DNA from 2 places in the Dietzia sp. KRD202 genome. Region 1 is predicted to be linked to the other one. Evidence: riboswitches for the same ligand, from Rfam matches in the RefSeq annotation. Region 1 holds a riboswitch; the other holds the start of a gene.
What was found. Region 1 has a riboswitch for cyclic di-AMP ahead of J1M64_RS12225 (C40 family peptidase). Riboswitches for the same ligand answer to the same signal wherever they lie in the genome.
Positions count from the first base shown of each region.

Region 1 (15,021 bases):
GGGAGAACTCACTGGAACCGGTCCGGGGCGGGAACGAGTACTCGGACTCGGTACCCGTCGGCCAGGTGGTCTCCCTCCAGCCGGGCGCGGGCACGACCGTCGACGTGGGCACCCGGGTGGCCATGGTGACCAGTTCCGGCCCCGCACCCGTCGCCGTCCCCGAGGTCGTGGGCCTGGAGGAGGACCAGGCGCGCGCGGCCCTGGAGGGCGCGGGCCTCACCGTGTCACAGGTCAGACGGGTCTACGACGACGAGGTGGACGGCGGCGCGGCCGTGGGCACCGACCCGGACAGCGGAACCGACGTGTCCCGCGGGGACGGGGTCGTCCTGCTCGTCTCCAATGCACTGACCGTGCCGGACCTCCGGGATGTGCCCCTCGACGAGGCGACCGGGATCCTCGAGGACGAGGGGTTCACGATCGTCCGCGAATCGCCCGTGACCGATCGTCAGATCTCCGACGGCCGCGTGGTGCGCACCGATCCGCCCGCCGGGACCCGGCTCGACCCGACGAACGCGGTGCTGCGGGTCGTCCCGTCGGACGCGGTGACCGTCCCGGTGGTGCTGGGTTCGCGGGCCTCCGACGCGCGCCGGACGCTGCAGGACGCCGGGCTCGAGGCCACCATCGACTCGGGAACGTCGAGGGGGATCGTCTACGGCCAGACCCCGCTGCCCGGCCGGGTGGTGGCCAGGGGCAGCGAGGTCGAGATCGACGCGCTCGGCTAGGACCGGCCGCGTCTCCGGCGCGGCCGGCCGTGCCTCCGGGGCGCGAGGCCGGCCCCTACGGCGTCAGCTGCGCAGCATCTCCGCCACGAGGTAGGCGAGCTCGAGCGACTGCTGGGTGTTGAGGCGCGGGTCGCAGGCGGTCTCGTAGCGACCGGCCAGATCGATGTCCGAGATGTCCTGGGCTCCGCCGAGGCACTCGGTGACGTCCTCACCGGTGAGCTCGATGTGGATGCCACCCGGGTGGGAACCGAGAGCGTGGTGGACCTCGAAGAAGCCCTGTACCTCGTCGATGATCCGGTCGAAATGGCGGGTCTTGTACCCGTTGGACGTCGAGTGCGTGTTGCCGTGCATGGGGTCGCACTGCCAGATGACCTTGTGGCCGGTCGCCTCGACGGCCTGGACGATCGGCGGCAGCGCGTCGCGGACCTTGTCGTTGCCCATCCGGGAGACGAGCGTCAGTCGACCCGGCCGGTTGTGGGGGTCGAGCTTCTCCACGTACTCGACCGCCAACTCGGGCGTGGTGGTGGGACCGATCTTCAGGCCGATCGGGTTCTGGATGAGCGAGGCGAACGCCACGTGGGCGTCGTCGATGCCGCGGGTCCGCTCCCCGATCCACAGGAAGTGCGCCGACAGGTCGTACAACCCCTGCTCGGCGTCGCCGGTCAGGCCCGTGCCGTCGTCGGCCAGGCGCAACATGGCCCGCTCGTAGTCCAGGACGAGCGCCTCGTGGGAGGAGAAGATGTCGGCCGAGCGCAGGTTCTGGTCCGAGACCCCGCACGCGTCCATGAAGCGCAGGCCACGATCCACCTCGGCGGCGAGGGCCTCGTAGCGGGCACCAGCGGGCGAGCCCGCGACGAACTCCATGTTCCATTCGTGGACGCGATGCAGGTCCGCGGTGCCCGACGCCGTGAGGGAACGGACCAGGTTCATCGCCGCGGCCGCGTTGGCGTAGGCACGGACGAGCCGGGAGGCGTCGTGCTCACGGGCCGCCTCGTCCGGCTCGAGCGCGTTGACCATGTCGCCGCGGTAGGACAGCAACCCGGTTCCGTCGCGGTCCGCCGAGCGGGGCTTGGCGTACTGGCCGGCGATCCGGCCGACCTTGACCACGGGCATCGACGCACCGTAGGTCAGCACGACCGACATCTGCAGCAGGGTGCGGATCACGCCCTTGATGTGCGGCTCGGTGTTCGCCTCGAACGTCTCGGCGCAGTCACCGCCCTGGAGCAGGAACGCACGCCCGTGCGCCACGTCGGCGAGGCGATCGGAGAGGTGCTCGACCTCGGAGGCGACGCAGATCGGCGGCACGCTCTCCAACACTTTGCGCATCGCCGCGGCGTGACCGGGATCCCACGACGGCTGCTGAAGGGCGGGCCGCGAGAGGGCGTCCGCCAGCTGCCGATCCAGGTCCGCGGAGAGCGGCGGGAGGTCGGGGAGTTGCGCGATGTCGACGTCGACTGTCCAGTTGCTCACCCCGGCGACGATACGCCACCACCGGCGGAGCGGGCCTCAGAGACCCAGGTGGGGCGACTTCGCCGCGATGGCGCGGAAGCGCATCGCGGCGTGGCGGGCGTCGGCGAGGGCGTCGTGTTCCCCTCCCGGGTGTGCGGGCAGGTCGGGCTTGCCGGCGGTCTCCCAGAGCTGGCGGACGTCGCGCGTGAACCGGGGCATGGCGGCGGGAAGGGCTGTCATGTCGCCCCACAGCTGGCAGACGGCCACGTGGTCGTACGCCCCGATCCACGCCCACATCTCGACCCCGCCGGTGGGCGGCGCGGTGACGAACTCGTAGAGCTCGTCCCGGATGCGGCTCCGGGACATCCACGCGGACGACGACGGGTTGGGCAGCTTCGGAAGGACGTTGCGCCGCACCCACGGCCCGGCCGCCGAGGCGTCGAAGTCGGTGGACACGGCGTAGAACTCCCGGCCGTCCTCGGCGACGATCCCCACGGAGACCAACTCGATCGTCGTGCCGTCCTCGATGAACTCGCAGTCGTAGAAGTAGCGCACCGGCGATCAGCGCTGTCCCTCGACGGGGTGGTCGAGCAGGTTCCGCCCGGCCTTGCGCACCGCCTCGTAGCGCTTCTTCATCTCGGCGCCATACGTGTCGTGGACGTACTCCTGATTGGTCAGCGCCTGGATCCGCCGCATGAGCTCGTCGGTGATCTCGCGCTCAGCGTCCCGGTCCCCCTCGCGCCCGGCCCACGGGGACAGATCGAGCGGCTCGCCGAGCATGACCCGGATCTCGGTGCGCCGCCCGGGGCGGAACCGGGAGATCCGGCGTACGTACTCGGGGGTCCCGGTCACGCCCACCGGGATGATGGGCACCCCGGCGCGGAGTGCGAGGCGGGCGGGCCCGGTCTTCCCGCGGTACAGACGACCGTCCGGCGAGCGCGTCCCCTCCGGGTAGATGCACAGGATCTCCCCCGATGAGAGGACCTCGAGCCCGGCGTCGAGGGCGGCCTGCGCGGCGTCGGCGTTGGTGCGGTCGATCGGGTGCTGGCCCGAGCCGGCGAAGAACCACCGGCTGAGTATGCCGCGGACACCGGTTCCGGTGAAGTAGTCGCTCTTGGCCAGGAAGGTGACCCGGCGGGGCATGAGCAGAGCGGTGAACAACCAGTCCGCGACGGACTGGTGGTTGCCGACCAGCAGGGCGCCACCGCGCTCGGGGAAGTGCTCGCGTCCCGTGACGACCCGACGACTCGTCAGACGTAGGAACGGGCCGATGAGCACGTATTTGAACAGGTAGTACAGCAACGGGTCACCGGTCCTCTTGTGATGGCTGTCGACGAATGCGGATACTACCCGGCGCGGTCCGCGGATCCGGACGGTACGAGGTTCGGGGGCCACAGATCCGGGTCGGGCAGGAAGCTGATCACCAGTCGACCCGCGTCGCGCTCGAAGACGGACTGCGTGAGCACACACCGGCGCAGCAGCGGCGGCAGCGCCACCACCGCCCGGAACCCGTCGAACTCCAGGCGGAGCCGGTCCCCCTCGACCGAGACCGGCGCGGACGGGCGGGTCGGGGCCGGGTACTCGACCCGGTATCCGCCCTCGCCGTCGGGCGCCACCACCGGGGTGACGGCGCCGCGGGCCAGAGTCGCCATGGCAGCCGTGGAGCCGGCCGGGGACCCCACCACGATGGTCTCGATCCTCCCGGCGAGGAAGCCGGCCACGTCACCGGCGAGCAGCGCGAGTCTGTGCGCTTCCCGCACCCGCACGTCGGCGCGTCCGCCCGCCGCCATGGAGGCGAAGCGCACATTGGCGGGCCAACGTGATTCCACGAACGCGGCCAGTTCCCCGGCCGCCGCGAGCCGGCGCACCGCGGTCAGGTCCCCGTCGAGCTCGACCACGACGACGTCCCAGTACTCGGACGACGCGGCCCGTCGCGCGTACTCCCACCCGAGCACCGCGGCCAGTGGGGCGTCCCCTCCGGCGGCGAGCGCCGCGAGTACGTCGTCGTCCGGATCGGCGGCGCCGGACCGGTAGGTCTCGAGCCTCGCCGTCGGGTCGTCGACCCGGACCTCGACGGGCCCGTCCTCCGAGACGTCGAGACGGGGGTCGACGGCATCGGGATGGCCGGTCAGGATCAACGCCGTGCAGCCGGGGTCCGCGAGCAGGTCGGCGGTGACGCCCGCGCGGTCCTCGGGATCTCCCCCGAGGACGACGACGACACGAGTTCTGCTCACCGCGACTCCGCCCGGCGTTTGAGTTCCTTCAGTGCGTCGCCCAGGATCCGGCGCTCGGCGCGGCTGCGCAGGCTCCCGATCACCGGGACCGTGAGCTCGATCTCGAGTTCGTAGTCCACACGCGTGCCGCCCGCCACCGGTTCGAGCCGGTAGTAGCCCCGTTGGGCCCTCTGCAACGCCGAGCTCTCGAGCCGCCACTCCAGACCGCGGTCGTCCGCCGACCAGGAGTAGACGAGGACGTACTCGTCGACGATCGCGCCCGCCTCGAGCTCGAACCGCACCCGGTCCGGACGGCCGTCCTGACCGCTGGAGAGCACTTCGGCCGCGCGGATCGACGCGGACCACTCCGGGTACGCGGCGAAGTCGGAGATGACCGCCATGACGTCCTCCACCGGTGCGTCGACCACCGTGGAGTCTCTGGTCGGCCACACCTCGGGGGCGCCGTCGTGCTCGCTCATACCCACAAGCTTCACATATCCCGCTCCGCGATGCGCCCCACCCGCGGCGCCCGGAAGGCAGGCGACGTGACCACCGTGTGGTCCCGGCGATAGTGTGTGTGGTCACCGACATACTCTGAACGTCTCCACCGGGAGGACCCTTTGCGCGAATACGTCGCGGTACCCGCCAACTTCACCGTCCCTGACGACTGGTCCTGCGTTCAGTCGGCATACGACCGCGCGGAGAACACCCCGGAGAACGTGGCGTTCCAGAAGCCCGTCGACGGTCGGTGGACGGACGTCACCAACCGCGAGTTCGCCGAGGAGGTCCGGACGATCGCCCGCGGACTGGTGGCGCTCGGTGTCCGGGCGGGCGATCGGGTCGCCCTGCTGAGCTCCACCCGGTACGAGTGGAATCTCATCGACTTCGCGATCTGGGCCGTCGGCGCGGTCACCGTTCCCGTGTACGACAGCTCCAGCGCCGACCAGATCCACTGGATCATGGAGGACTCCGCGGCCCGGTTGATCATCGTCGAGAACGACATCCACGCCACCACCGCCCGAGAGGGCGTGCAGGGCCTGGAGGTCGCCGACGTCCTGGTGATCGACGGCGCGACCCCGGTCCTCGAGACCCTCGCCTCCGAGGGGGCCACGGTCGACGTCTCGGTGCTCGACGAGCGCCGGGCCTCGGTCCGCGCCGACTCCCCCGCGACGCTGATCTACACCTCGGGGACCACGGGCCGCCCCAAGGGCGTCATGCTCAGCCACCGCAACTTCATGTCCGAGACGCTCGCCGTGCTCGAGACGCCGTTCAGCGGGATCCTGCGGGACGACGCCACCTCGGTGATGTTCCTGCCCCTGGCCCACGTGTTGGCCCGCGCCATCACCTACGCCGGCTTCCACGCCGGCGTGACCATCGCGCATTCCTCCGACCTGACCAACCTGGTCGAGACGTTCGGCGAGATGAAGCCGCACTACATCCTGGCCGTCCCCCGCGTGTTCCAGAAGGTTTTCAACAAGGCCCAGGCGACCGCGCAGGACGGCGGCACGGTCAAGGCGTGGATGTTCGACAAGGCCGCGGACACCGCGGTCGCGTACTCCAAGGCCAACCGGGGTGACGGCCGGGTGGGTCCGCTGCTCGGGCTGCGCCACGCGATCTTCTCGAAGCTGGTCTACGGCAAACTCGTCAACGCGCTCGGTGGGCGTTGCGAGGTCGCCATCTCCGGCGGCGCGGCCCTGGGTGACCGTCTGACCCACTTCTTCGACGGCATCGGGGTCAACATCTTCGAGGGTTACGGCCTGACGGAGACCTGTGCGGCGATCACGGTCAACACCCCGGGGCGGATGCGGATCGGCAGCGTCGGCCAGCCGCTGCCCGGCTGCGCGGTCCGGATCGCGCAGGACGGTGAAGTCGAGGTCAGCGGACCCGTCGTCGCCTCCGGCTACTGGCAGAACGAGGAGGCGACCGCCGAGTCCTTCAGCGACGGCTGGTTCCGCACCGGTGACCTGGGTTCGCTGGACGAGGACGGGTACCTGTCGATCACCGGCCGCAAGAAGGAGATCATCGTGACGGCCGGCGGGAAGAACGTGGCGCCCAACCAGCTCGAGGACGCGCTGCGTGCGGACCCGCTCGTGGCGGAGGCGGTGTGCGTGGGCGACGGCAAGCCGTTCGTCTCGGCCCTGCTGACCCTCGACCCGGAGGCCGTTGAACGGTGGAAGACCCACCACGACAAGTCCGGCTCGTTGTACGAGTTGCTCAAGGACGCCGATCTGATCGAGCACCTGGACCAGGCGCTGGTGCGGGCGAACCGGAGCGTGTCGCACTCCGAGTCGATCAAGAAGTACCACGTCCTCCCGGACCAGTTCACCGAGGAGACCGGTGAGCTCACCGCGTCCCTGAAGGTCAAGCGCAACGTCGTGCACCAGAAGTACGCCCAGCAGATCGAGTCGCTCTACGCCTGATCGGACCGCGCGTCGGAACGCGTGCTCTCGCGGGTCACTCCCCCGAGAGCACGCGTTCCATGTCCCGGGCCAGGTCCTCCCAGCGCCAGTTCTCCAGCACCCAGGTGCGGCCGCGGACCCCCATGGCCGACGCCCTGGGCCGGTCCTCGAGCAGGCCGGCGACGGCGTCGGCGACCTCGCCCTGTGACGTCCCGTCGACCACGAGACCGGTCCGGCCGTCGCGCACCGTCTCCGGGGCACCGCCGCTCCGGCCCGCCACGACCGGCACCCCGCACGCGGACGCCTCCAGGTAGACGATTCCCAGCCCCTCGACGTCCAGCCCTCCCCCTCGGGTCCTGCACGGCATCGCGAAGACGTCCGCGAGTCGGTGGTGGTCGACGATCTCGTCCGCGGGGACGCGGCCGGTGAAGACGACCCGGTCGGCCACCCCGAGGCGGCGTGCCAGTCCTTCCAGCGTGCGCCGATAGGGCCCACCGCCGACGACGACGAGGACCGCCCCGGGCACCCGCCGGGCGATCTCCGGCATCGCCCGGATGAGCATGTCCTGGCCCTTCCGCGGCACGAGGCGGGACAGACACACGATCACGTCGCGGTCCGCGAGTCCGTAACGGTCGCGGATCGCCCTTCGCCGTGCGGGATCCGGCCGGAACCTCTCCGTATCGACGCCACCCGGCTGGTGCACCAGGCGGGCGCGGGGGCCGAACGCCGCCGCGAACCGCCTCCGTGTGTAGTCGCTCACGTAGGTGACCGCGTCGGTGGACTCGCCGATCAGTCGCAGGATCTGGCGCGAGCCCGGCAGCATCGACCAGCCGACCTCGTGTCCGTGTGTGCTCGCGATGATGCGGTCCACGGGGCCCTGCCGTAGCACCGGCGCCATGGCGGCGAGGGGGGCGGCGGCCCCGAACCAGATCGTCGTCGCGCCGAAGTCCGAGGCGAGCCTTCGTGCGCGTGCCGCGAGGTCGGGCGTGGGGAGCAACACCTCGGTGGGCACCCTCTCCACCAGATAGGGCTTGGCGGCGTCGTACTCCGCCGATTCGCCACCCCGGAACGTCGAGGCGAGCACCGCGACGTCCGTCGGGTCCAGGTGGCTCAGATACGTCTCCAGGTACGACTGGATCCCGCCCGGGCGCGGCGGGTAGTCGTTGGTGATCAACAGCGTCTTGGTCATCGGCTCCGAGCCTGCCACACAACCCGGCCCGCCTCGGCCCCGCCCGGTGCGTCGTCCTCGTCGGGAAGGGGCGGAGCGCGATCGGGGACGGCCGGTGTCTGCGCGGGGCGGCCGTGCTTGGCCGGGTCGGCCGGGGTCAGTAGCGGCGGATCCCGTGAATCGGCATCGCGTCGACCTGCTCGAGGCGGACCGGCACACCGTAGGTCGGGGCGTGCAGGACCAGACCGTCGCCGGCGTACATCCCGACGTGGGTGGCGCCGGGGAAGTAGATGACAAGGTCACCGGGCCGGATGTCGTTCATCGCCACCGGGGCGCCCGCGACCGCCTGCGCCTGGCTCGCCCGGGGCAGCGCCTTGCCCTCCTGCGCGTACGACCACACCATGAGACCGGAGCAGTCGAACTCGGACGGGCCCGTCGCGCCCCACGAGTAGGGCGCGCCCAGCCGGGAGAGTGCGACTCGGAGCGCCGCGGAATTGACGTCGTCCACCGGCGGGGCAACGTACCCCTCCGGCACCACCGGTCCGCCGATCCAGAGATCGCGTTGTGCGTCCGACAGTGCGTCGACCCGGCGACGGACCTCATCCATCCGTACCCGCATCTCCTCGGTTCGGCGGGCGAGCGCGTCGGTTCGCTCCTGCGCGACGCGGGCCGCGTCCCGGGCCTCGGCCGCGGAACGCGCGGCCTCTTCCCTGAGCTGCACCGCATCCCGGGACGCAGCTCTGGAGGCGTCCAGTGCACTCGTGGTGGCCCCGGACAGTCGGCGCAGCGTGTCGAGCCTGTCGACCAGGTCCCGGGGGCTCTCGGCGAGCACTGCCGCCCGTGTGGCGCCGGTGTCCCCGCCCCGGTACCGCATGGTCGCGAGGTGATCGACGATGGACTGGTCCCGGCGCGCGGTGCCGTCCGCGAGGGCGGACCGTCCGGCTGCGACCCCGGCGGCCCGTTCGAGGCGGACGCGCTCCCCGTTGGCGCGGTCCAGTTCCCCGCGCGCGAGGTGGAGCTGCTCCCCCAATGCTCCCGCCTCCTCGGACAACCGGGCCAGCTCCGCCAGGTCCTCGCTCATCTCGCCGGGCACCGCTGTGGCGGACGGCGTGGTGGACGGTGCAGTCTGCGACGGAGCGGGGGAAGACGGAGCGGTCGACGACGGAGCGGGAGAAGTCGAAACCTGATCAGGCGGGGTAACCGGACCCGGGACAGGCGCCGTGGTCGCGGTTGGCGACGACCGGTCCGGGGTGGTGGTCTGCGCTCCGGCCGGCGCGGGACCGAGGGTCAACGAGGTGGTCACGGTCGCTGCGATCGCGAGCACGCTGAGGCTGCGGGTCATCTGGTGTCGTCGAACTCTCGGATCCGGGTCACGCAGGGCGCGGGCGCCCAGCCGACGCCTACGGTGGAATCGGGTACCCGAGAGGGGATGTTACAGACGACAGACCCCGCCGGTGACCGGTTCGAGACCGGACGCCGACGGGGTCTGCGGAGGTTCGGGGAGCGACCCGACTCAGTAGTAGCGTGTCGCACCGTAGAACGGCATGGAGTCCACCGGCGCGTAGCTCACCGAGGTGCCCGAGTACGGGGCGTGGACGACCTGGCCGTTGCCGGCGTAGATCCCGACGTGGCTGGCGCCACTGTAGAAGGCGACGATGTCGCCGGGCTGCAGGTCGGCCTTGGAGACCTGGGTGCCGCCGCCGATCTGGGCCTGGCTGGTGCGCGGGATGGAGATCCCCGCCTCCTTGTAGGCCCACGAGGTCAGACCGGAGCAGTCGAACGAGTTGGGGCCGGTAGCGCCCCAGACGTAGGGCGAGCCGACCCGGGTGGTGGCGGCGTCGAGGATGCGCTGGCCGGTCGAGACCACCGGCGCGGGGGCGGCGAACTCGACGGGCGCCGCCTGTGCCTGGGCCTGGGCCAGGCCGGCCGGGAGCTCGATGCCCTCCGGTAGGTCGAACGAGACCTGGTTCGGCACGCCGGGCAGCCGCAGCTCGACGGGGACGTCGACGGTGACGGGTGCGGCGGCGGCGGTTCCGGAACCGGCGACAGCGGCTCCGGCTGCGAGCAGGCCGGCGGCGGCGACACGGCGGCCGGTCGAGCTGGTCTTGATGCTGTGGGCTCCCACGAAGACTGTTCCTCTTTCTTCCTGCGGCACCGACCGGGTTAGCTGACGGGTTCGGACACGGAAGTCTGTCCTACGCTTCGGACCTGTAGGCCCTCGTGCGATTCACCCCAGTGGATCTTGGTTCCCCGGTGCGCCCTTCGGCGCTTAGGTGTGACCCCGGCTCCCCGCCGGCAGGCGGGCGATGACTTCCGAGGTCTCGAAAAGGTTACGAAACCGTCTCGTCGAAGTCCAGTTCATCGCTCACGCGGCGACGTCAGCCCCCAGAATCTCGACCGTGGAGACCATTCCGACCTCGCGCAGGACGTCGATCGCCTCGCGGACCTCCGGGTCCAGAACATAGCCGCACGACTCCGGAGATAGCTCGTCCACCTGCGGTTTTCCGGCGTCGAGAACGGCGATGATGCACCCGTCACATGCGGCGGGTCCTGCGGGACACCGCACGCAGTCCATCGTGAACATGATCTACCTCACACTTCGTCCTGGGCGTGTTGCCCGTTCGTTATCGAGCCGCGATCCGGGCCCGGGGTGGTCGTACTGCGGGGCACCCTAGGGACAAGGTCCGACAACCACGGCGGGGCCGGCGGTGTCGGAGGGCGGGGCTACCGTCTCCGCCATGCCCCGATCCCCCTCCCCCGTCTCGACCGGGGTGCAGGCAGCCTTCGACGATCTCGAGCCTCTGCTGTCCGACGTCACGTTCGTCGTGGTCGACCTGGAGACGACGGGCACCCGGACCGGAAGCGACGAGATCACCGAGATCGGCGCGGTACGCGTCCGGGGCGGCGAGGTGCAGGCGGAACTGTCGACGTTCGTCTCGATCGACGGTGCCCTGCCCCGCCACATCAGCAGACTGACGGGGATAGCTCCGGACGACCTCGTCGGTGCCCCGAGTCTCGGCGAGGTGATGTCGACGTTTCTCGAATTCTCCCGCGGGGCCGTCCTCGTCGCCCACAACGCGCGGTTCGACCTGGGCTTCCTGCGGGCCGCCGCCGCGTCGACCGGGCGCCCGTGGCCCGATCCCCCGTCGCTCTGCACCCTGGCTCTCGCGAGGCGGGTGCTGCACCGCGGGGAGACACGAGGCCATCGGTTGGGAGTCCTCGCCGCGCACCTGGGGGCCACCGTGGAGCCCAATCACCGGGCCCTGCAGGACGCCCGCGCCACGGTCGACGTGCTCCACGCACTGATCTCGCGGGTCGGCGACTGCGGGGTCTCGACCCTGTCGGAGCTACGGGCCTACGACGGTCGTCTCTCCCCGGAGGTGAGGCGGCGGGCCGCCATGACCGGCTCGCTGACCGAGGGGCCCGGTGTCTACGTGTTCCGGGATGACGCCGGTGGCGCCCTGTACGTCGGCTCGTCCGGCGCGGTCCGCAGACGGGCCCGGTCCTACTACTCCGGCGGTGACACGCGCGGACGGATGCGCACCATGGTCGGGCTGGCCGACTCGATCGACTCGGTCGCGTGCGCCCACCTCCTCGAGGCGTGGACCGTCGAGGAACAGCTCATCGACTCGCTTCAACCCCCGTTCAACACCCGGTCGCGGAGCCCGCGCCGCGGCTGGTGGCTCACGCCCCCCACCGGCCGCGCCACCCGCCCGAAGGTCGTGCGAACGCCGGACGACCCCGCCGCCATCGGGCCCTTCCGGCGCGCCGAGGACGCCCGGGCCGCCCGGGAGGACCTCCTCGGCGTGTTCGGCACCGCCCCGGGATCCGATCGCTGGGCGGCGCTGGCGGAGGGACGGGACTCCGGCCCCCTGCGGGATCTGGTCGACCGCGTGGAGGTACTCGCGGCCGAGGGCGCGTTCGAACGCGCGGCCAGGCTCCGCGACAGGACCGCAGCTCTCGTGCGGGTCCTCTCCCGACGGCAGGAACTCGCCGCCACGGCCTCGCTGCCCGAGATCGTTCTCGCACAGCCGGCGCCGCGCCGGACGTGGGCGGTCGCGGTGGTGCGCCACGGTCGACTCGCCGGATCCGGGGTCGTCCCGCCGGGAGCGGCACCGATGCCGGTCATCGACGGACTCCGGGCCGCCGCGACCACCGTGCAGCCCGGCCCCGGCCCCTTCGCCGGTGCCACCGCCGCCCAGATCCGGAACGTCCACCGGTGGATCGACTCGACCAGGACACGCATCGTCTCGGTCGAGGGTTGCTGGACGCTCCCCCTTGACGGGGCGCACACGCTGACCGGCTGGGCGGCCCTGGCCGAGAGCGCCGCCGCCGAGCACCGCGGGACGGGACTCGTCAGCGCACGCTGAACCCGGCCCACTTCTCGAGCAGCCGCCCCGCCTCGCCGTCGTCGATCGCCGCCGCGGCCCGGTCCACCGCGGCCCGCATGGCAGGTACCAGGTCGGAACCACGCTCGAGACCGTCGAAGGCCACCAGCGCGGCCGCGGAGTTGAGCAATACCGCATCGCGGACCGGGCCCCGCGCTCCCGCGAGGAGATCGCGGGCGACCCCGGCGTTGTGGACGCCGTCCCCACCCCGTAGTTCCTCGATCGAGCAGGCGCTCATCCCGAAGTCGGCGGGCTCGACCTGATCCTCGTCCACATGACCGCCCGAGACCCGCAGGACCCGGGTGGGACCGGTCATGGTGATCTCGTCGAGACCATCCGACCCACGCACCACGAGCGCCGACTTACCGCGCAACGCGAACACCTCCGCCATCACCGTCATCAGCCCCTCGAAGGCGCAGCCGATGAGGTTCGCGGCGGGTGCCGCGGGATTCGTGAGAGGCCCGAGGATGTTGAAGACGGTCGGGATCCCGATCTCACGCCGGGGAGTCGCGGCGAAACGCAGCGCGGGATGGAACACGGGCGCGAAGCAGAAGGCCACGCCCACCTCGTCGAGGCACCGCCCGACGTCCTCCGGGCCGAGGTCGATCGCCACCCCGAGCGCCTCGAGCACATCGGCACCGCCGCTCTTGGACGACGCCGCCCGGTTGCCGTGCTTGACCACGGGCACCCCGCAGGCGCTCACCACGAGAGAGGACATCGTGGAGATGTTCACCGTGCCCTGGCGGTCGCCACCGGTACCGACGATGTCCACGCAGGGACGATCAGTGGGCACCCGACGGGAGTAGTCGAGCATGGTCGAGGCCAGCGCGTCGAGCTCCGGACCCGTGACGCCCTTCATTTTCAGGGCAACGCCGAAGGCTGCGATCTGAGCGTCGGTGGCGACACCCTCCATGATCCGGGACATCGCCCACCCGGCCTCCGCCGGATCGAGGTCCCCGCCCGCGGTGAGGGTACCGAGAACCCCGGGCCACGACCGGCCCCCGTCGAACGCTGCCGAACTGCCCACGTGTCCCGACCTCCTCTGGTGTCATGGAAACGGACACGCCCCACAGGGCGCCGCCCGCACGTCGTCAATCGTGCCACTGTTCCGACCCGGCCCGTGCGCTGACACCCTGCACTCCGGCGGCGGCGAGCGGCCGGTGCTCGCCTGAGAGTGCCCTGATAGCCCCTGCAAGGGGGACCAATACCGACCCTTGCCCTGAGAGTTTCCGAAGCGACCTGCGGAAACGCTGGACAGACACGCCGATTTCGGGGGTCCGTGCAGACTCGTCCCTCCTCAGGGGTCATACTTGGCCACGTGACGAGCGCAGTAGATAACTCAGGATCGGCCATGGCCCAGCGTGTTCATTCGCTGAATCGGCCGAACATGGTCAGTGTGGGCACCATTGTCTGGCTGTCCCAGGAGCTGATGTTCTTCGCGGGCCTGTTCGCGATGTACTTCGTCTCCAAGGCGAACTCGGGAGGTGACTGGCCTTCCTATCCCGTACACCTCAATGTGCCGTACGCCCTGACGATCACCGTCATCCTGGTGGCGTCGTCGTTCACCTGCCAGATGGGCGTCTTCGCCGCCGAGCAGGGTGACGTCTTCGGACTCCGCAGGTGGTACATGATCTCCGCCTTGATGGGAACAGTGTTCCTCATCGGACAGACGTACGAGTACGTGATGCTCTACCTCGAGGGCGTCACGATCTCGTCGAGCGTCTACGGGTCGGTATTCTTCATTACCACCGGTTTCCATGGGCTTCACGTGTTGGCGGGCGTCCTGGCGTTCGTCGTACTGGTCATGCGGACCACGATGTCGCGATTCACGCCGGCGCAGGCCACAGCCGCCATCGTCGTGTCGTATTACTGGCACTTTGTCGACGTGGTCTGGATCGGACTTTTCGTCACCATCTACTTCATTCAGTAGTCAGCTGGCCGCAGGACGCTGTGTCCAGCGGGTCCCAACTCCAAAGGGAACTCACAATGAACTCTCCTCTCCCACCCGCTGCCGATACGCCGTCGCCGGACCCCGTTGTGGCTCCAGCGCGCCCAGTGTCCACGAAGCGTCGCCGGAAGGCAGTCGGCGCGCTAGTCATCGCGGGCGGCCTCGTCGGGGCGGGCGCTGTCGCCACGGCTGTCATTCCCGAGCCACAGGTCGCGACGGCTCAACAGGACCAGGCCGCGCTCATCGCCGACGGAAAGCAGCTCTACGAGGTCTCCTGTGTCACCTGCCACGGGATAAATCTCCAAGGCGTCAAGGACCGCGGTCCATCCTTGGTCGGCACGGGCGCGGGAGCGACGTACTTCCAGGTGAACTCCGGCCGCATGCCGGCGGCGGACAACGAGGCCCAGGCGGAGCGCAAGAAGCCCCGCTACAGCGAGCACCAGATCATCGCGCTCGCAGCGTATGTCGACCTCTACGGTGGCGGCCCCGAGGTCGTCACCGACCCGGACGGCACCATCGCCCAGGAGTCGCTGCGCGGTGCCTCCGGTCAGGCCCGCGCCGAGGAGATCGCACGCGGTTCAGAGCTCTTCCGCCTCAACTGTGCGTCCTGCCACAACTTCACCGGTCGCGGCGGCGCTCTGTCGTCGGGCAAATACGCCCCCACTCTCGACCCTGCCAATGAGCAGGAGATCTACCAGGCCATGCTCACCGGACCCCAGAACATGCCCAAATTC
Region 1 covers NZ_JABFAN010000016.1:331,938-346,958, reverse strand. Annotated here, with positions in the region: gene pknB (Stk1 family PASTA domain-containing Ser/Thr kinase) at 1-722, shown strand, start outside; gene J1M64_RS12265 (class II 3-deoxy-7-phosphoheptulonate synthase) at 786-2,192, opposite strand; gene J1M64_RS12260 (polyadenylate-specific 3'-exoribonuclease AS) at 2,229-2,726, opposite strand; gene J1M64_RS12255 (1-acyl-sn-glycerol-3-phosphate acyltransferase) at 2,733-3,473, opposite strand; gene J1M64_RS12250 (hypothetical protein) at 3,518-4,405, opposite strand; gene J1M64_RS12245 (SRPBCC family protein) at 4,402-4,863, opposite strand; gene J1M64_RS12240 (long-chain fatty acid--CoA ligase) at 5,005-6,804, shown strand; gene J1M64_RS12235 (glycosyltransferase family 4 protein) at 6,839-7,972, opposite strand; gene J1M64_RS12230 (NlpC/P60 family protein) at 8,109-9,032, opposite strand; gene J1M64_RS12225 (C40 family peptidase) at 9,465-10,076, opposite strand; cyclic di-AMP (ydaO/yuaA leader) riboswitch at 10,089-10,237, opposite strand; gene J1M64_RS12220 (hypothetical protein) at 10,317-10,535, opposite strand; gene J1M64_RS20215 (DEDD exonuclease domain-containing protein) at 10,690-12,321, shown strand; gene trpD (anthranilate phosphoribosyltransferase) at 12,308-13,366, opposite strand; gene J1M64_RS12205 (heme-copper oxidase subunit III) at 13,658-14,269, shown strand; gene J1M64_RS12200 (c-type cytochrome) at 14,326-15,021, shown strand, end outside.

Region 2 (15,021 bases), on a different contig from region 1:
CGGCAACCGCAGCCTCGACGCGAGCACGTCGACCGAGGCCGGGGGAGGGGTGGCCACATCTGGACGCAACTCGCACACGCGGACGAGCGCGTCATCGGACAGTCCGGCCAGCCACGCGGGGAAGTCCGGCTCGTCGCCGGCGGCACCGGGGGAACCAGCACTGCGGGGGGCGACACGGCGGGAGGAGGCTCGGGAACTCGGCATGATCCGTCCCAGCCTAGTGAGATCGCGGCGGCGGTGAGGACCGTCCGGGTCCGATACGACCCGGATGCTGACGGGACGCCCGCGAGGTGAGACACTGGACACGTGGCTGCCAAGAAGAATCTGACCCATGACAACCCGGGATGGCCCGACGCCTCGTTCGGCGAGCACCCGGTGACCGAACTCGCCGCGCTGGTCGCGGGAGGCCTGTCCCCCTTCGGGCAGGAGACCTTCCCGCTGCCGCAGCATCGGCTGGGCTACCTCCACCCCGAGACGGTGGTCAACAGGACCGCCCGCACCCGCTGAGCGCGGCGCACTTACACACGAGAAAGGGCCGCCACTCCCCGCAGGGAGTGGCGGCCCTTTCTCGTGGTCCGTGGACCGGGGCTGCGCGGGTGACGCGTCAGTTGGCCAGGTAGGTGGCGAAGAAGCCGTCCACCAGGTCCTGGTTGCCGGCGTACGCGGCGTCGACGGCGTCGCGGTTGGCCTCGTAGGTGTCGGCGATCGGCAGGGCGATGCCGCGGCCCTCGGCGAAGGAGGACAGGGTCGCCACGTGCTCGGCTGCGGTGACCGCCTCCGGGGCGGCGGGCGCGGCCGGGGCGTGGGCCCGCGGGGCCGGCGCGGGCGCCGGGTTGGACAGGTCCCGCGGGGTCGGCGCGGAGTTCAGACCCAGCTTGGCCGAGCAGGCGGGCCAGGCGCCCCAGCCCTGACCGGCGAGGGTCTTCTCGGCGATCGCGATCTGCTGCTCGCGCGTGGCCTGGTTGGCCGTCGGGGCGTACTGCGTGCCGCCGTAGGCGGCCCAGGTGCTCGGCGAGAACTGCAGGCCGCCCTGGTACCCGTTCCCGGTGTTGATGCCCCAGTTGCCGCCCGCCTCACACTGGGCCAGGCGGTCCCAGTCGGAGTCGGGGGCGGCGTTGGCGGCCGGCGCGAGGGCCAGGCCGGCGGCGGAGAATGCGGTGCCCGCGAGCACGACCTTCACAGCGTTCCTGGGCGCTGAGGAGGGGGCGGCGGCACGGTGGCGTCCGGTGTAAGAGGTCATGTCGTCAGTCCTTTTCACTCTGTGCCTACGGGGTGAGCTGTCGGGTTCGGACGAGTGCGTCCGGCCGCCGGTGGCGGCTTCACCCCAAGGCGACCTGCGGCCGCCGGGCCCGTGGTGGGCCCTGTCGGGTCCCCCGTCCCCGCCCGGGTAATGGTCACTGTGGCATCGGCCGCTGGGCGGGGTTCGGTAGGTGCGTCCGATGCCGACTCGCTGACGAGTCTGCTACGAAACTGTAGCGGTCCGATGCCGGATCGTCACCATTCTGAAATAAACCGAGGCAGTGCAGGTCTGGCGAGGGTGCCGTTATCGGCTCGTTACCAGCGGTGTTCGCGGGAGGGTGTGGTTGATCACACCGACGGCGGTCGCGAGCCGAGGATGGCGTAGAGGAGCCCCAGCAGGAACCCGACCGGCGTGAACAGCATCGCGCCGAGATACAGGATGGTCGGCGCGTCGCGGCCGAGCACGAACGGGGTCAGCGCCGCCGCGACGGTGAACAACACTCCGATCGAGAAGATGACGAGCGCCGTCACGAACAGGCCCCGGCGTCGTGGCCGCACGGGGTCGGCTGCCCGCGCGGACGCGGCGGCGTCAGGTGTCCAGGGGTCGTCGGCAGGGCGTCGATCGTCGGCGGTCACACGGGGAGGTTACCGCTCGCCTCGCGGTGGGCACCAACGCGCACGAGGGTAGTCTCGGGGCATCAGTCATGGTTGTCGGTCGCGTATCCCGCGTCCGGTCGGAAGGTGGTTCGCGGTGCCCAGCGGCAAGGTCAAGTGGTACGACGCGGAGAAGGGCTTCGGTTTCCTGTCCCAGGAGGGCGGAGAGGACGTCTACGTGCGCTCCGAGGCGCTCCCCGCAGGGCTCGAGACGCTGCGTCCGCGCCAGCGCGTGGAGTTCGACATGGTCTCCGGGCGCCGCGGCCCCCAGGCGTTGCGCGTGGTGGTCCACGACGAGCCGACGGTCGCGGAGGAGCGGGCCCCGAGGAGCGGGCCCCGACGTTCGGCGGACGAGCTGCACGGGATGGTCGAGGACATGATCAAGGTGCTCGAGTCGACCGTCCAGCCCGAGTTGCGCCGTGGTCACCGGCCGGAGGCCAAGGTCTCGGGCCGGGTGGCGTCGGTGCTCCGCGCGGTCGCGCGCGAGCTGGATGCCTGACCCACGGATCAGTCGTCGTAGGTGAAGCGCACCGACCACTCGCCGTTGAGGATCGACTCCGACCCGTCGGCGGCATAGACGATCGCGACCGCACGGATGGCGAGGCCCTCGATCCGGCCCTCCTCCGGGGTGGTCACGGGCACCAGCAACTGGCCCGGCCCGCCGGCCTCGACGGTGTAGTCGCGAGAGCCGTCGGCGCGGATCTCGTAGACGTCCATCGTCGACGCACGCAGCTCTCCGGGCAGCCGGACGGTGAGGACGTCCTCATCCTGCACCCGGAACTCGCCGACCGGATTGGTGAAGGTGTTCCCGTCCAGGTCGGTCGCGGTGAACGGCAGCACGGTCACCTGGCCGCGATCGCTCGCGACGGTCACCTCGGGTAGTGCACCGTACCGGGCCTCCGAACCCTGCCAGGCGCCGACGATCGCGGCGACCATGATGATCATCCACGCCGCGATCGCCCAGGTGATGGGACGGATACGGGAGCCGGTCGACGGGGTCTCGTTTCGGGAGCTCACTCCCTCATTCTGCCGAGGGGCCGGGTGTCGGCCACACCCGGGTCCCGCGGCGGGCCCGGGAAGCGCGGCCTGTTGCCGCCGAGGCCGGGGACGAGGGTCGACCCGCGGCCGGTCAGGTGCGACTGCGCGAACATCAGGGCGCCGACCACGGCGATCACCGAGAACCCCACGGTGAAGTCGGTCGGCAGGAGGACGCCCAGTGCTCCGCCGAGGACCCACGCCACCTGCAGGGCGGTCTCGGAGCGACCGAAGGCCGAGGAGCGTGCGGCGTCCGGGATGTCCGTCTGGACCGACGCGTCGAGGGCGACCTTGCCCAGGGCGCTGCACACCGCCGCGACGAGCGCGAGGACGGCCGCGGCCCAGATGGTCCCGAGGAACGCGGCGACGACGGCCGTCGCCAGGGCCGCCCCCGCGGCCGTGCCGGCGATCCGTTCGGGCCGGCCCAGCGGGAGCCGCGCACCGACGGCGTTGCCGGTGAAGGTACCCAGCCCGCCGGCGGCGCCCGCCATCGCCAGGAGGCCGGCCTGCTCGATCGCGGTGGCGTCCTCCTGGGCCTTGGCCATGAACGCCAGGAACAGGGTGAGGAAGCCGGTCATGAAACGCAGGAGCGACACCGCCCACAGGTTCGCCAGGACGTTCCTGCCCAGCGGCCGCGTGAGGACCGCCCGGAGGTCACCGGTCAGACTCGGGCCCCGCTCCATCCGCAGGGTGGCGGACTCCTCGTCCCGGGACGCCTCGGCGTGCGCGGGGATGGTCACGGCGACGTAGGCCGCGACGAGGGCGACCGCTGCGAGCAACCACAGGGCGGCGTCGGAGTCCCACAGCCATGCCACGGCGCCGGCTGTCGCCCCTGCGATGAGGCTGCCGCAGACGTGCCCCAGCACGGTCAGGCGGGAGTTGGTGCGGACCAGGTCCAGGGTCGGGGGCAGCACGTGGGGGGTGATGGACGCCTTGACGACGCCGAACGTCTTGGACAACACGAGCATGCCCAGCGCGAGGGGGTACAGGAGCCAGGAGTCGAAGTTCAGCGCGAGGACCACCGCCAGCACCGCACGCAGGGTGAACGTCAGTGAGACGGTGAGACGTCGGCCCCGGTGCAGGCGGTCCAGCGCAGGGCCGATGACCGGCGCGATCAGTGCGAACGGCGCGACCGTGACCAGGAGATACAGCGCCACGCTGGCGCGGGACTCCGCGGTCGCGGCGGAGAAGAACAGGGTGTTGGCCAGGGCCACGGCGAGAATCGCGTCGCACGCGAAGTTGGCGACCGTGACGTAGCTGAGCGGAGCGAGCCCCGAGCGGTCCGCGCCGTCGGCGTGGAAGACCCGGCGCACGCCCCGTCCGGCGGAGGAGACGGCGCGGCGCGCGGGTCCGGTGTGACGCTCACCCAACGAGGCGCACCTCGTACATGGTCGGCCACAGCTTGCCGGTGAGCAGGACGTTCCCGGAGTCCGGCAGCGCCGCGATGCCGTTGAGCACCGCATCCGGGTCCGCGGGCCGCGGTTGCTGGAGCTGCCCGGCGTCGTAGATCGCGGTGACCTGCCCCGTCGCGGGATCGATCCGCACGATCTCGTCGGTCATCCACACGTTCGCGAGGACCGAGCCGTCCGCACACTCCAGCTCGTTGAGCCGGGTGACCGGCGTGCCCCCGGAGGTCACCGACACGCGTCCGGTCGGCTCGAAGGTCGTCGGGTCGCGGAAGGTCAGGGTGTCGGAGCCGTCGCTCATCACCAGCGCCGTGCCGTCGGAGCACAGGCCCCAGCCCTCGCCCTCGTACGGGACCTCGGAGCGCACCTCGAGGGTCTGCGGGTCGCGGTTGTGGGCGATGCCCTTCTGCCAGGTGAGGGTCCACAGGGTGTCGGGGGTGACGGCCAGGCCCTCGCCGAACTCGTCCCCCGCCATGGCGACGGTCACCGCGGGCTCGCCACCCCCCAGCGGTCGACGCTGGACCACGGAACTGCCGACCCGCCCCGTCGACTCGTAGATCTCGTCGCCCACCACCTGTAGCCCCTGGGTGAACAAGGACGGGTCGTGCTCGAGCGTGCGCACGACCTCCACCGAGCCGCGCGCGGGTTGCGGGTCCGACGGCCCGACCGGCACCCGGGGGGCCGCCGAACTCCCGGCGGCCGAGCCGGCGGGGACGCTCGACGAGGCCAGGGAAGCGCCGGCGGAGGTGGTGGCGGGCGGTGCTCCTCCGTCGTCCGAGGAACACGCCGTGAGTGCGGCGACGAGGCTCAGGGACACGACGAGGGGGCCGACCGGGCCGAGGGCGCTGCGCATGCCCCCCAGGATGCCGCACGACGGGCCGGGCCGTGACCTCCACGCGGAGATGCGCATAATGGGAGGGGTGAACACCGAGGTAGGCACGGATCAGGGGTCGGATTTCAACGGCGCGCTGCGTGAGCGGCTGGCCTCCGGCGTCGACGTGGCCCGGTCGGCGGTCGAGGAGTTCGCCGCGGAGGGTGTGGGGGAGCACCTCGGCAGCACCGTCGAGGCGGAGTTCACCACCACGCACCGGTTCGCCTCCGAGCTGCCCGGGTACCGAGGTTGGTACTGGGCCTGCGTCCTCGCGCTCGTGCCCGGTGGTGACCTGACCGTCGACGAGATCGCGCTCCTCCCGGGAGCGGACGCGCTGGTCGCCCCCGAGTGGGTGCCGTGGGATCGGCGCATCCGGCCCGGGGACCTCGGCGCCGGGGATCTGCTCCCGCCGCCCGAGGACGACGACCGGCTCGTCCCCGGCTACACGCTGAACGGCGACGACGAGCTGGACGACGCCGCGGGGCCGATCGGTCTCGGCCGACCGCATCACCTGAGCTGGGAGGGGCGGGCCGCCGCCGCCGACCGGTGGACGGTCGAGCGCGGACCGGACACCGAGATCGCCCGGGCCGCCAAGCACCACTGTGGGACCTGTGGGTTCCTGGTGCCCGTGGCCGGGTCCCTGGGCGCCCTGTTCGGCGTCTGCGCCAACGAGTTCTCCGCCGACGGGCAGGTCGTCCACCTCGAGTACGGCTGCGGCGCCCACAGCGAGGTCGAGATCCCCTCCGACACCGGGCCGGCTGTTGCCGACGCGTACGACGACGCCGCCGTCGACGTGGTGGTCCTGCCCCAGCAGCTCGCCGCGACCGCACGTGCCCGCTCCGCCGCCGATGACCGCACGGACGATCAGGCCGCGTCCGGCCACGCCGCGTCCGGTGCGGCCGCCCCCCACGAGGGTGGGGACGCCGAGACGTCTGTCGACGAGCCCACGTCCGCGGACTGACCCGCTCAGTCCAGGTCGTAGTCCAGGCCCTGTTGGGCACCCGCGCTGCCGCGTAGTACGGCCCGGCGCTGCAGTGCGTAGACGACCGTGCCGACCGCCCCGACGCCGACGCCGACCGCGCCCAGGATGACCGAACGCATGTCGACCTCCTCCATGAGCATGTGGGCCAGGAGGGCCAACGTCCACGCCAGGGTGCCGATGATGACGACGGGTCGGGGGTCCAGCAGGTAGGCGGGAATCCGGGGGACCCCCGGGTCTGTCGACTCGTCCGTCATGACCGCGACGCTACCGCAGGCGGCGGGGCGGTTACTCTATGACGGTTCCTCACCCACAGCTCAGGAAGGTCACCAGATGTCGCAGAGCACCGGGGCCCCGTCGCAGCCCCCCACCAAGGTCGGGGCGCTCGATCGCTACTTCAAGATCAGCGAGCGCGGCTCGACGGTGTCCCGCGAGGTCCGCGGCGGGCTCGTCAGCTTCTTCGCGATGGCCTACATCATCATCCTCAACCCGCTGATCCTCGGCTCGGGCACCGACGTCGAGGGCAACCAGCTGTCGATCGTCGAGATCGCCGCGGTCACCGCCTTCACGGCGGGCGTGATGACCATCGCGTTCGGTGCGATCGCGCGGTACCCCTTCGCATTCGCCACGGGCCTGGGGATCAACTCGCTCGTCGCCGTCACCATCGCGCAGCAGGTGACCTGGGCCGAGGCCATGGGCCTGGTGGTCATCGAGGGCATCATCATCGTGATCCTCGCCGTCACCGGGTTCCGCACCGCCGTGTTCAACGCGGTGCCCGGCGAGCTCAAGGCGGCCATCGCCGTCGGGATCGGCCTGTTCATCGCGATGGTCGGTGTCGTCGACTCCGGTTTCGTCCGCCGCCTCCCGGACGCGGCCGGCACCACCGTCCCGGTGGGGCTGGGCATCAACGGGTCGATCGCCTCGTGGCCCACCTTCGTCTTCGTCGTCGGTCTCCTGCTCTGCGGAATCCTCGTCGCACGCCAGATCCGCGGCGGCCTGTTCATCGGCATCGTCGTCACCGCGGTCTTCGCGGTGATCGTCGAGGCCCTCGCGGACGCGGGCCCGTCCTTCGTCGACGGTGAGCCCAATCCGACCGGCTGGGGCCTCGCGGTCCCCGGCATCCCCGATTCTCTCGGGGGCATCCCGAACCTGTCGCTGATCGGCCAGGTGGACCTCATCGGCGCGTTCGTCCGCATCGGGCCGCTGGCCGCGGGACTGTTCGTCTTCACCCTGCTGCTCGCCAACTTCTTCGATGCCATGGGCACCTTCACCGGCCTCGGCAAGGAAGCCGAGCTCATGGACGACAAGGGCAACCTGCCCAACATGAAGGCCGCGCTGGTCGTCGAGGGATTCGGTGCCGTCGCCGGCGGTCTGACCTCGTCGTCGTCGAACACGGTGTTCCTCGAGTCCGCCTCCGGCATCGCCGAGGGAGCCCGGACGGGCCTGGCGAACGTCGTCACGGGCGGGTTGTTCCTGCTGGCGATGTTCTTCACCCCGCTGTACGAGGTCGTCCCGGTCGAGGCCGCCGCGCCCGCGCTGGTGATCGTGGGTGCGCTGATGATCTCGCAGATCAAGGCGATCGACCTGACCAACTTCGCGGTCGCGCTACCGGCGTTCCTCACGATCGTGGCGATGCCGTTCACGTACTCCATAGCCAACGGCATCGGGATCGGTTTCATCGCCTGGGTCGTCATGGCCACGGCCACCGGCAAGGGCCGCACCGTGCACCCGATCCTCTGGATCGTCGCGGCCGCGTTCGTCGTGTACTTCGCCATCGGTCCCATCACCGACGCGCTGGCCTGACCGGCCGGCGGAGGAGCGAGCGAACCGTGCACGTCGTCGACGTCTCCGACCCCGCCGACCCCAGGCTGGACGACCTGCGTGACCTCAACAACTCCGACCGGCGGCCCGACCTGCCCGGCGGCCGGGGATTGGTGATCGCCGAGGGCACGTATGTCGTGGGCCGCATGCTCCTCTCGCGCTTCCGGCCGCACGTCCTCCTTGGTACCGACGCGCGGTTGACCCAGTTGCGCAGGGAGGCCGCCGCCGAGGGGTGGGACGCCGACGAGCGGGCGGGCGGCGCGGTGTACCTGCGCACCACCAAGGACGTCCTCAGTGAGGTGATCGGCTTCCGGTCCAGCCGCGACATCCTCGCCGCCGCGGACCGGCCCGCACCACTGCCGGTCGAGGAGGTGCTGGACGGCGCGCGGACGCTCGTCGTGCTCGAGGGCGTCAACGACCCCGAGAACCTCGGCGCGATCTTCCGCAACTGCGCTGCCCTCGGGGTCGACGGCGTGCTGTTCGGGGCGGCCGCCGGGGACCCGCTCTACCGGCGGGTCGTGCGGGTGTCGATGGGACACGTGCTCCGCCTGCCGTTCGCCCACCTGCCCGGCACGCCCACCACCTGGCAGCGTTCGCTCGAGGGCCTGCGGGAGCGGGGCTTCCGGACCGTCGCCCTGACGCCGTCCGCCGACACCCCGCTGTCCCGGGCCGTCGACGCCGACAGGGTGGCGTTCGTGCTCGGCGCGGAGGGCCCGGGGCTCACCGAGCACGCGATGCGTGCCTGCGATGTGCGGGCCGCGATCCCCATGACCGACGGCACGGATTCGCTCAACGTCGCCACCGCCGCGGCGGTCGCGTTCTACGAGCGGTCCCGCCGGGACTGACCCGCTCGCGACGGGCCGCGTCGACCCGCTAGCGGGATCCGCCGTCGCGACGGCGGCGGGACACCGAGTCCGCGCCCCGGCGCACGGCGTCACCGACGAGGCCGGCGATGCTCCGTATCCGGCCGCCGCGCGCACCCCCGCCCGGCCCGCGGGATCCGGAGGGGAGCCGCTCGTAGTCGTCGTCGGCGTAGGGGGAGGGCCCGCCGGCGGCGCTGTCGCCATCGGCGTCCGTGTCGGACCCGACGCCGGCGGCACGCCTCGCGGCCGCGTGGAGCTCGGCGCGGCCCGGCATCCCCACGACGTGCAGTGCCGGCCCGGAGAGCGGGGTGTGCTGGCGTACCTCGCGGCGACCGTCGGTGGCGAACCCGTGGACCGGCACGTCGAGCCCCCCCGGCTCCAGGTCGAAGCCGAGCCAGTCGCGGTGGGCGGCGTGGAGGAGCGACGATGGCGAGAACGGCAACGCCAAGGGGGTGTCGGTCGCCGTGTCGAGCGGGAACTCGCCGGCCCAGTAGGGCCTCTCGAACGGCAGGGGCATGCCCTCGTCCTCGACGATCCGGTCGTCGGCCCCGGCGAACGCCCGCACGAGCCGCCCCGACTCCCACCGGGCGAATCCGCTCACCCCGTCCTCCGCATCCTGGGCGAACAGCAGGATGGTGGGCGCCTCGACCAGTTTCAGCCACGACTCCGGGGTGGCGGACGGCGTGATGGGCCCCTCCATCGGGGTCTGGACGACGGTGAGTCCCGGGAACGAGCCCACGTAGATCTCCCCCGGCCCGGCCGAGGCCGAGCGGTTGAGCGGGAACGCGCCCAGGGACGCCACCGTGACCGTGGGGAACAGCCGCGACAGCAGACGTCGCGCGAAACCGGGGTCGGACGGCTGTCCCGCCCGGATCGGTGCGGCGGGATCGTCCGTGGCCAGATACCAGAAGGTTGCGACGTGGTGTCCCATGACCGGACTCAGTCGTCCTTACCGCGGACCCCGAGCAGGACGTCCTCCCACGAGGGCATCGTGGGATGACGGCGCGAGTGGCGTCGTTCGGGTTCGGTGGGCGTGGGCTGGAGGAAGTCCTCGTTGTCGGTGTTGTCGTCGTCGTCGTTGTCGTTGTCCTTCCCGCCTCGCACCCCCGCGGGGCGCGAGGCGCCGGACGTCGGCTCCGACCGCCCGGACGCCACCGGTCCCGTCCCCGCGGGAGGGGCGGATGCGGCGGGGGTGGACGGTCCGGCTGGTGTCGACGATCCGGCTGGGGTGGCCGGCGCGGCGGACGGCGCGGGGACCGCGCGGATCGGCGGCGGGCCCGGCGGCAGCGGGGGAGGAGACGAGACCGAGCGCAGCGCCGTCGCGCGCGAGGGGTCGAGGATGTTCTCGGCCTCGTCGTCGAGGGCCCGGGCCGAACCGCCGTGCGAGTCGGGGACGAACGACCACGTCGCACTGGCGTCGTCGGACAGGCCCGCCGGCCAGGAGGTACGGACGACCCACCCACCGGACCGGTCACGCCAGGCGTCCCAGACGACCAGGTCCGGGTCCACGCCACGGCGGTCGAGGGCGGCACCCACCCGGTCGGCGAGCGTGTTGAGGGCCGGGCCGTCCGGCAGCACCGGATGGGCGCCCTTGGCCATGTCGGCGGCGTTGGCGCGTTCCAACAACACCGGCACGGCGAACCCCTGGATCCGCGACAGTGACACGCCGGCGTCGGCGGCGACCTCCTCCGGGGAGGCGCCGTGCCGGATGCGGTCCTGGATCTCGCGGGGGCGCAGCGTACCGGTCACGGGAGCCCGACCGGACCCACCGCCGGGCACGAACTCACCACGGGCGGCCGCCCGCAGACGATCATCGAGTGGCAGGGAGAACTTCTCGCCGAAGTCCGGGACCTCGCATTCGACGACCGACGACTCGGTGTCCACACCGACGATCCTCAGCTTCCGCATGCCGCCTCCTCGACTCCTCGCGGTCCCGTGGGCGGCTCGAGGGGTCGAGTGGCGCGCACCCGGGTCCTGGGCGTTGATCCACATGGTAGGTCAGCACAGCCCACCCGGCGCGCGGACGGGCCGGGTGGGCTGCGGAAAACTGCAGACGATGCTGCGCGGGTGGCCCCCGAAGGACGCCGATCAGGCGAGCTGGCCGACCACGTGGTCGATGCAGCGGGTCAGCTGCGTGACGTCCTCCGGCTCGATCGCCGGGAACATGCCGATGCGCAGCTGGTTGCGGCCCAGCTTGCGGTACGGCTCGGTGTCGAGGATGCCGTTGGCGCGCAGCGTCTTGGCGACCTTCGCGGCGTCGATCTTCTCGTCGAGGTCGATGGTGCCCACGACCTGCGAGCGGTGGGCCGCCTCGGTGACGAACGGGGTGGCGTAGTCGCTGGCCACGGCCCAGTCGTAGAGGCGCGAGGACGAGTCCTTGGTGCGCGCGACGCACCAGTCCAGACCGCCCTGGGAGTTCATCCACTCGATCTGCTCGGCGAACATGATCAGCGTGGCCACGGCCGGGGTGTTGTACGTCTGGTTCTTGCGCGAGTTGTCCACCGCGGTCGGCAGGGACAGGAAGTCCGGGCACCAGCGGTCGGTGGCGGCGATCTCGTCGACCCGCGCGAGCGCGGCCGGGCTCATGATCGACACCCACAGGCCACCGTCCGAGGCGAACGACTTCTGCGGGGCGAAGTAGTAGACGTCGGTGTCGGCGATGTCGACGGGCAGTCCGCCGGCGCCGGAGGTGGCGTCGATCGCCACCAGCGCGTTGTCCGAGCCGGCCGGGCGGCTCACGGGGAGCATGACGCCGGTCGAGGTCTCGTTGTGGGCCCAGCCGATGAGGTCGACCGACGGGTCCGAGGTCGGCTCGGGGGCCGAACCGGGCTCGGCGGAGATGACGATCGGGTCGGCCAGGAACGGCGCACCGCCGGTGACCTTCGCGAACTTCGACGAGAACTCACCGTAGGTCAGGTGCAGCGACTTCTCGCGGACCAGGCCGAAGGCGGCGGCGTCCCAGAACGCGGTGGTGCCGCCGTTGCCCAACACCACCTCGTAGCCGTCGGGCAGGGAGAACAACGAGGACAGGCCGTCGCGCACGCGGCCCACGACATCCTTGACCGGGGCCTGCCGGTGACTGGTGCCCATCACGGTGGTGGCGGCGTCGGACACGGCCGCGATCTGCTCGGGACGGACCTTGGACGGGCCGCAGCCGAAGCGGCCGTCGGCGGGCTTGAGGTCGGCGGGGATGGTGGGCAGCTGATCGCTCATGCTCTTGGGGTGCCGTTCGGTCGGGGTGTGGGACGTGGTCCATCGTAGTCCGGCCCGTCCGTGGCCCGGAGTACCGTCTGGGTCATGGAGGAACCCGCCCTGGAACCGGCCGATTTCGACGTGATGCGGGTCGGGTACGGCCTGCATCCGCGCTTGGACGTCGCCGACCTGGACGACGGGTGGCTGCCGCTGTTCACCGCGTGGTTGGAGGAGGCGGGGCGCCGAGGTGTCCGTGAGCCCAACGCGATGGTGCTCGGCACCGTCGGTGCCGACGGCCGGCCCTCGACCAGGACGGTGCTGTGCAAGGGCGCCGACGAGCGGGGGGTGACGTTCTTCACGACGACGACGTCCCGCAAGGGCACGCAGTTGGCGGAGACCGGGTACGCGTCGGTGACCTTCCCGTGGTTGGTCGCCGAGCGTCAGGTCCACATCGAGGGTCCGTGCCATCCGGTCGACCGGGCGGACAGCCTCGACTACTGGCGCACGCGGCCCCGGGGGTCGCAGGTCTCGGCGTGGGCTTCGGAGCAGTCCCGACCGGCCGAATCCGTCGAGGAGCTGGAGTCGCTGTACGCGACCGCGGAGCGGCGACTGGCGGGCGTCGACGAGATCCCCGTGCCGGACAGATGGGGCGGGTTCCGGCTGGTGCCCGAACGGGTCGAGTTCTGGCAGGGCGGTCCGGACCGCTTCCACGACCGCGTCGAGTGCCTCCTGGCGGGGGAGACGTGGACGGCCCGCAGGCTCCAGCCCTGACCACCCGCGTCCAGACAGGCTGTGGGGCCGTGGGGGGAGCGTCTGAGAACTCCCTTCGAACCGTGGTCCGCCCTCACGGTAGGGTGTGGCACAGCACATTCGTGGCGGGATTCAGGCCGCCGGGACCAGTCGTCGGAGAGGGAATCGCGTGACCGCAGGCTCGAACGGTTCGGACCGCAATGCAACACTGTCCTACCCCGGCGGTGAGCTCGAACTCGATGTGGTGGAAGCGACCTGCGGAAGCGACGCGGTGCAGCTGGGTTCCCTGCTGGCGAAGACGGGGATGACGACCCTGGACGTCGGGTTCGTCAACACCTCCGCCTGCACCTCCTCGATCACCTACATCGACGGCAACGAGGGCATCCTCCGTCACCGCGGGTACCCGATCGACCAGCTCGCCGACAACGCGTCCTTCCTGGAGGTCTCGTACCTGCTCATTTACGGTGAGGACCCCACGGAGGCCCAGCTCGCCGAGTTCACCGAGAAGGTGCTCGCCGAGACGACGCTGCCCGGCCAGATGATGCCGCTGCTGCAGGCCTTCCCCCGGGACACCCACCCGATGCCCGTCCTGTCGGCCGGCGTGAGCCTCTTCGGGACCCACGGTGACGACCTGGACATCGACGACCCCAAGGCCGTCGACCTGGCCACCGCCCGACTCCTCGGACGCGGCCCGACCCTGGCCGCCGCGATCGAGCGCATCCGGGGCGGCAAGGACGCCATCGACCCGGACCCGTCGCTCGGGTACGTCCGCAACTTCCTGCGGATGACGTTCGGCCCGGACTACGAGGTCACCGACGAGGTCGCCGACGCCCTCGACATGCTCCTCGTGCTGCACGCCGATCACGAGCAGAACTGCTCCACCTCCACCGTCCGCATGGTCGGTTCCTCCGAGGCCCCGCTCTACGCCTCGATCACCGGGGGCATCAACGCGCTGTACGGTCCGCTGCACGGTGGCGCCAACCAGGCCGTGCTGGAGATGCTCGAGCGGATCGACTCGGAGGGCGGCGACGCCACCGACTACATGGACCGGGTCAAGAACAAGGTCGACGGCGTCAAGCTGATGGGCTTCGGCCACCGCGTCTACAAGAGCTACGATCCGCGCGCGCAGATCGCCAAGAAGCACGCGCACGCGCTGCTGTCGCAGAGCAACGACCCGCTGCTCGAGATCGCGCTCAAGCTCGAGGAGACGGCGCTCGCCGACGACTACTTCGTCGAGCGCAAGCTCTACCCGAACGTGGACTTCTACACCGGCCTGATCTACCGCGCGATGGGCTTCCCGACGGAGATGTTCACCGTGCTGTTCGCGCTCGGCCGTATGCCCGGGTGGATCGCGCACTGGCGCGAGATGCGCGAGGATCCGTCCACCAAGATCAACCGCCCGCGTCAGGTCTATACCGGCCCGGCCGAGCGGAGTTTCACCCCGATCAGCCAGCGCTGAACCCGGGAACCTGACTCCAGGAGGAGACACCATGGACAAGCCCGAGATCGACATGCCGACGGGCCCCGCGCCCACCGACCTCGTCGCCGAGGACATCACGGTGGGGGACGGTGCCGAGGCGGTCGCCGGCGGCAACGTCACCGTCCACTACGTGGGGGTCGACTACGAGACCGGTGAGCAGTTCGACTCCTCCTGGGACCGCGGCGAGTCCATCACCTTCCCGCTCAACGGCCTGATCCAGGGTTGGCAGGAGGGGATCCCGGGGATGAAGGTCGGCGGTCGCCGCCAGCTGGTGATCCCGCCGGACAAGGCCTACGGCACCTCCGCGGCGCTGCACCCGCTCGGCGGCAAGACCCTGGTGTTCGTCATCGACCTGCTCAACGCCTGAGCCCTCCTCCCGTAGCCGGGAGACCCGATCGCCCCGTCCTCCCCACGGAGGGCGGGGCGATCGGCGTCGAGGGGACGGTTCGCCCCGACGTGCGCGCACGACAGCGGGATTGAGTAAAGTCTTTTCTTATCGACGGTGATCAGCGCCGTCCCAGCAGGAAAGAGTCTCCATGGCCCAGCCCATCCGTCGCACCCTCGCGGCCGTCTCCGCCACCGCCTTCGCCGCCGCCGGCCTGGGCCTCGCGGTCCCGGCCACCGCTACCGCCGCGCCCCGCGTCGAAACCGTGTCCGGGGCCACGTATGTGAGCTTCGACGACCTCGCGCCGGGGCAGCTCGACACCGTCGAAGACCTCGCCGAGCAGGTG
Region 2 covers NZ_JABFAN010000018.1:23,004-38,024, forward strand. Annotated here, with positions in the region: gene J1M64_RS13950 (hypothetical protein) at 307-507, shown strand; gene J1M64_RS13955 (transglycosylase family protein) at 605-1,240, opposite strand; cyclic di-AMP (ydaO/yuaA leader) riboswitch at 1,249-1,406, opposite strand; gene J1M64_RS13960 (hypothetical protein) at 1,588-1,875, opposite strand; gene J1M64_RS20225 (cold-shock protein) at 1,991-2,392, shown strand; gene J1M64_RS13970 (DUF2771 family protein) at 2,401-2,910, opposite strand; gene J1M64_RS13975 (MFS transporter) at 2,907-4,298, opposite strand; gene J1M64_RS13980 (glutaminyl-peptide cyclotransferase) at 4,291-5,187, opposite strand; gene J1M64_RS13985 (DUF3027 domain-containing protein) at 5,246-6,166, shown strand; gene J1M64_RS13990 (DUF2530 domain-containing protein) at 6,172-6,441, opposite strand; gene J1M64_RS13995 (NCS2 family permease) at 6,518-7,987, shown strand; gene J1M64_RS14000 (RNA methyltransferase) at 8,014-8,850, shown strand; gene J1M64_RS14005 (hypothetical protein) at 8,879-9,799, opposite strand; gene sepH (septation protein SepH) at 9,808-10,776, opposite strand; gene serC (phosphoserine transaminase) at 10,957-12,081, opposite strand; gene pdxH (pyridoxamine 5'-phosphate oxidase) at 12,166-12,831, shown strand; gene J1M64_RS14025 (citrate synthase) at 12,980-14,269, shown strand; gene J1M64_RS14030 (FKBP-type peptidyl-prolyl cis-trans isomerase) at 14,301-14,657, shown strand; gene J1M64_RS14035 (hypothetical protein) at 14,827-15,021, shown strand, end outside.
Region 2: linked by a shared signal. The riboswitch ahead of J1M64_RS13955 (transglycosylase family protein) and the one ahead of J1M64_RS12225 (C40 family peptidase) in region 1 are both predicted to bind cyclic di-AMP.